Regions from separate parts of the Arthrobacter sp. AG367 genome, predicted to be linked through region 1. Evidence: riboswitches for the same ligand, from Rfam matches in the RefSeq annotation. Region 1 holds a riboswitch; the other holds the start of a gene.

Region 1 (2,191 bases):
AGGCGACGGATTCGACGTCGTCCCTTCCTTCCAGCCAGCGCGCCACTTCCGTGGCGTTGGCAACGTGGCGTTCCACCCGCAGGCTCAGCGTCTCCAGGCCCTGGGAGATCAGGAAGGCGTTGAAGGGGGAAACCGCCGAGCCAAGGTCGCGCAGCAGCTGGACGCGGGCCTTGAGGATGTAGGAGAGGTTGGCACCCAGCGCACCGTCGGCGCCTAGGTCGCGGGCGTAGACCAGGCCGTTGTAGGTGGGGTCCGGGGTGTTGAAGCCGGGGAACCGTTCAGGGTCCTTGCCGAAGTCGAATTTGCCGGAGTCCACGATCACGCCGGCAATTGCGGAGCCGTGGCCGCCCAGGTATTTGGTGGCGGAGTGGATCACGATGTCCGCACCCCACTCCAGTGGGCGGATCAGGTAGGGCGTGGACAGGGTGTTGTCCACGATCAGTGGCACGCCTGCCTGGTGGGCCACCTCGGAGATGCCTTCGATGTCCAGGACGTCCTGGCGGGGATTGGACACCACTTCACCGAAAAAGAGCTTGGTGTTCGGCTGGATGGCGTCGCGCCACTGGTCCAGGTTGTCGGGATCCTGGACGAAGGTGACCGAGATGCCGAACTTCTTCAGGGTGTGGGCGAACAGGTTGTACGTTCCGCCATAAAGGCTGGGGCTCGCCACAATATGGTCCCCCGCCTCCGCAATGTTCAGCACCGCGAACGTCTCGGCGGCCTGGCCCGAGCTCAGCAGCAAAGCGGCCAGGCCTCCCTCAAGGCTGGCGATCCGCTGTTCGACGGCATCCTGGGTGGGGTTGCCAATCCGGGTGTAGATGGGCGCAAGTTCGGCGAGGGCAAAGCGGTTGGCTGCGCTTTCGGCGCTGGGGAACACGAAGGACGTGGTCTGGTAAATGGGGAGCGCGCGGGCTCCGGTGGCACTGTCGGGCTCCTGGCCTGCATGGATCTGGCGGGTTTCGAAAGACCATCCGTTGGACATCTCAGTCTCCTATGACATGGGCCCGGAATGCGTGGGGCAGTACGGGCCGCGCTTGCTTCCGGCTCTTGCCGGACAGCCAGGTCCTCACCCGGGGCACCCCACCGCGGGTGGAGGGTTGCCGGCCAGCGAGCCGGGGCTTGGCGCTGGCGCTCATGACCTGCGCCCAGTCTAGGAACGGGGTAGTCGCCGTGGACAGCATTGTGACGAACAAGGTCGCCCTGCATGGCTTTCGAGCCGCCACAGGTGGGCCGCCCCGCACCCGGCCGGGGACGCCGCCGTCGTCCTTCTTGCCCATGTTCCCGGCCCTTTTCCCGGCCGCCTTTCCAGTAAGGGTACCCTTAGCTGAGAGCCGGATCACAAAGTGCCAAGATGTTGCCATGCGCATGGATCACGTCTCTTACGCCTGTGAACAAGATGGCCTCGCGGCCACTACCGAACGTATTTCATCTGCCCTCGGCGTTGAGGCAGTGAAGGGCGGGGTGCACCCCCGGTTCGGAACCCGGAATATGATCATCCCGCTCGCCGGGCACAAGTACCTGGAAGTCGTAGAGGTCCTGGACCACCCGGCTTCGGACAAGGCACCGTTCGGACAGGCCGTGCGTGCCCGTTCCGCGGCCGGTGGCGGCTGGATGGGCTGGTGCGTCGAAGTGGACGACCTCGCCCCGTTCGAGGCACGCCTTGGCCGCGCCGCGGTGAACGGCAACCGCAAGTTCCCGGACGGCCGGGAGCTGGTCTGGAAACAGATTGGCATCCTTGGCCTTATCGCCGATCCCCAGGTGCCGTACATGCTCAAGTGGGAAGGCGACCCGGCACTGCACCCGTCCAACGCCTACCCCAGCAACCTTAAGATGAGCTGCCTGACCATCGCCGGCTCCGCGTCCCGCGTGACCGAGTGGCTGGGTGAACCGGTGGAGAAGCCGCTTGAGGACGTTGCGGTGGAGTGGGTCGCCCCGCACGGAACTCCGGGCATCCTGTCGGTCACGTTTGAAACCGCCAACGGAGCCGTCACCATCTGACGCTCCACCCCAGCCTCCCGGAATGTCCGGGAGGGGGTTCGCCGGGCCAGTACCCGGATCAGCTTCGGCCGCCATCAGGTGGTGACAACGGCGTCACTACCCGATGGCGGCCGAATTCATTTAAGTGGCTGCTTCCTACATCGCTGCGATCCAGGTCTGAATGTCGGTGCCTCGCTGGATGATGTGGATATGG
Region 2 (2,191 bases), on a different contig from region 1:
GGTGAAGGCGCGTTCAGCTGCTGCCGCGGATTCGTAGACGAAGCCGGAGTTCAGGAAAATGGCCTCGGACGTTTCCTGGAAGTTGGTGCGGTCCAGCCCGCCACGGACAGCCTGGGTGTCGGGGTTCCAGCCGGGGGCGTCTTGGTTGAAGGTCACTTAGTTCTTTCCGAGGTTGGTGGGAAGGCCGCGGTTTTTCCAGCCGTTGACGGTGCGTTCGCCATAGCGGTCCGGCTCGCCTTCAAAGCCCTCCAGCACGTTGTAGGAGGTGAAGCCGGCCCGGGTGGCCGCGATGGCTGCCGCGATGGACCGCTGGCCGGAGCGGCACAGGAACACCAGTTCGGTTGAACGGTCCTCGGGCGCCTGCTGGCTGAGGTCGTTGATGAAGTCGGGGTTGGGGATGCCGCCGGGGAAGGTCCACTGGATGAAGAGGGGGTCGTTGTCCGTGGCCTTGGTGTCCGGAATGCCGATGTGGGCCCATTCGCCCTCGGTGCGGACGTCCACCAGGATGGCGCCCTGTTCCAGCTTCTCCCATGCTTCCTGGGGCGTGAGGTCTCCCGCGTAGCTCATGCGTGGCCCTCGCCGTCGAACTCGCCTTCAAATTCGGCGTCCAGTTCATCCACTGCGGTGGCAACCGCGGCATCGGCCGAGGCGATTGCCGCCGGAAGGACCACTGCCTGCGCCACGATCACGCTGGTGCCGTTGAAGGTGGCTGCCGGGCTGCCGTGCAGCACATAGCCGTCGGCCAGGGCCGTGGAGATCCGCTCGCAGAATGAACGGTCATCCGGGCCGGTGATCAGGCGGTAGGACAATTTTTCGTCAGGGGCAGGTGCGTCAGACACGACGGATCTCCTTCTTTCACGCTTGCAGCTCGAATCGGTCGATATGCCGAGTATTCACCTGAGGCACCCCGCCGCGAAAGGGAGGGTTGCCGACCGGCCAGTCAGGGCTTCACACCGGTACTCATTACTCCCCAAAAACGTAACATCTGCCGCGCCAAGCCGCACCGCCGCCGTCGTCATGTTCCGTAATTGAGCAGCGCTGAAGGGAGGCGCGGGGTTGAAGGAAAGCGCGACGGCGGACATCGCCGCAGGTGGGCGGCCCGCCACGTGCCGCCCGGGGCCGCGGGGCCGATAAAGTTCTTACCGGGGCGCCGCCCCGTCGTCACAGCAATGAGCACCGGGGGTCCTGTCAGCATGCGGGCAAACACATCGCGCCACCAGGCCGCCATCCGCGGGACCCGCCGGCCGTCCATCGGTGCGTTCCTGGCCGCGGCCATCGTCAGCCTCCTTGCCCTGCTGGCGGCTGCGCCGGCGCATGCGGCGGACGCTGCGCCGGAGAAGGGAAAGCCCTGGCTGGGCGCGGTGCTCGAGTGGGGCGAGGACACCGCCGCAGGCTTCAGCGGCCGGCTTGGTGCCAGTCCGGCCGTCTTCGGCCACGACATCACCATCCCCTACCGCGATTCGGAACGGAACGACCTTGACGGCTTCCTTCAGCAGGCCGCGTCCCTAGGCGCCCACGCCCTGCTCACGGTGAAGCCGTCAGTGCCCCTGGGCCAGCTCGGCACCGCGGAAGCAGAAGCATTCGCAGCGCAGGTGCGCGACCTTACGTCCGGGTTCAAGGGGCAGCTGCTGATCCGGTTCGCCCCGGACATGAATGCAAGCTGGGTGGCCTGGGGCCAGCAGCCCGCCGCGTACCGGCAGGCCTTCAGGGCTGTGGCGGCAGCGTTCAAGAAGTACGACGGCGGCCGGGCCACCTTGGTGTGGGCGCCTTACCTGGGCAAGGACTACCCCTTTGACCGCAACCGGGATGCCCCGCAGCCCGGAACCGAAGGCTTTTCCCTCCTGGACACGAACGGCGACGGGGCCTGGAACTCAAGCGACAGCGCCTACGCCCCGTACTACCCGGGCGACGACGCAGTGGACTGGGTGGGGCTGGCCGCCTATCACGACGACACGGCCGGCGGCCCCGCCGTCAACTCCCAGCCGAGGGCCGGCGAGCTCCAGGACATGCTGACGGCCTCCGGCGGCGAAAACTTCTACGGCACCTATTCCGAGGGGCGCAAAAAGCCGTTCCTCCTCCAGACCTCTGCTTTCTACAGCCCCGCGTCCGGCGGCGCGCAGGAGGCGGACATTAAGGCGGGCTGGTGGGACCAGGTGGTGGGAACTGCCACTTCCCCAGCTTTTGCCGGGAC

What was found. Region 1 has a riboswitch for S-adenosylmethionine ahead of FB478_RS10605 (bifunctional o-acetylhomoserine/o-acetylserine sulfhydrylase). Riboswitches for the same ligand answer to the same signal wherever they lie in the genome.
Region 2: it holds a riboswitch for S-adenosylmethionine, as region 1 does, so the genes downstream of both, FB478_RS07655 (DUF1737 domain-containing protein) here and FB478_RS10605 (bifunctional o-acetylhomoserine/o-acetylserine sulfhydrylase) in region 1, are expected to answer to the same signal.

What each region holds. Positions count from the first base shown of each region.
Region 1 is NZ_VIVE01000003.1:169,525-171,715, forward strand. Features, by position in the region: gene FB478_RS10605 (bifunctional o-acetylhomoserine/o-acetylserine sulfhydrylase) at 1-982, opposite strand, end outside; SAM riboswitch class IV at 1,026-1,140, opposite strand; gene FB478_RS10610 (VOC family protein) at 1,366-1,998, shown strand; gene FB478_RS10615 (HNH endonuclease signature motif containing protein) at 2,188-2,191, shown strand, end outside.
Region 2 is NZ_VIVE01000002.1:130,077-132,267, forward strand. Features, by position in the region: gene FB478_RS07645 (O-succinylhomoserine sulfhydrylase) at 1-156, opposite strand, end outside; gene FB478_RS07650 (rhodanese-like domain-containing protein) at 157-567, opposite strand; gene FB478_RS07655 (DUF1737 domain-containing protein) at 564-839, opposite strand; SAM riboswitch class IV at 853-968, opposite strand; gene opgC (OpgC domain-containing protein) at 1,194-2,191, shown strand, end outside.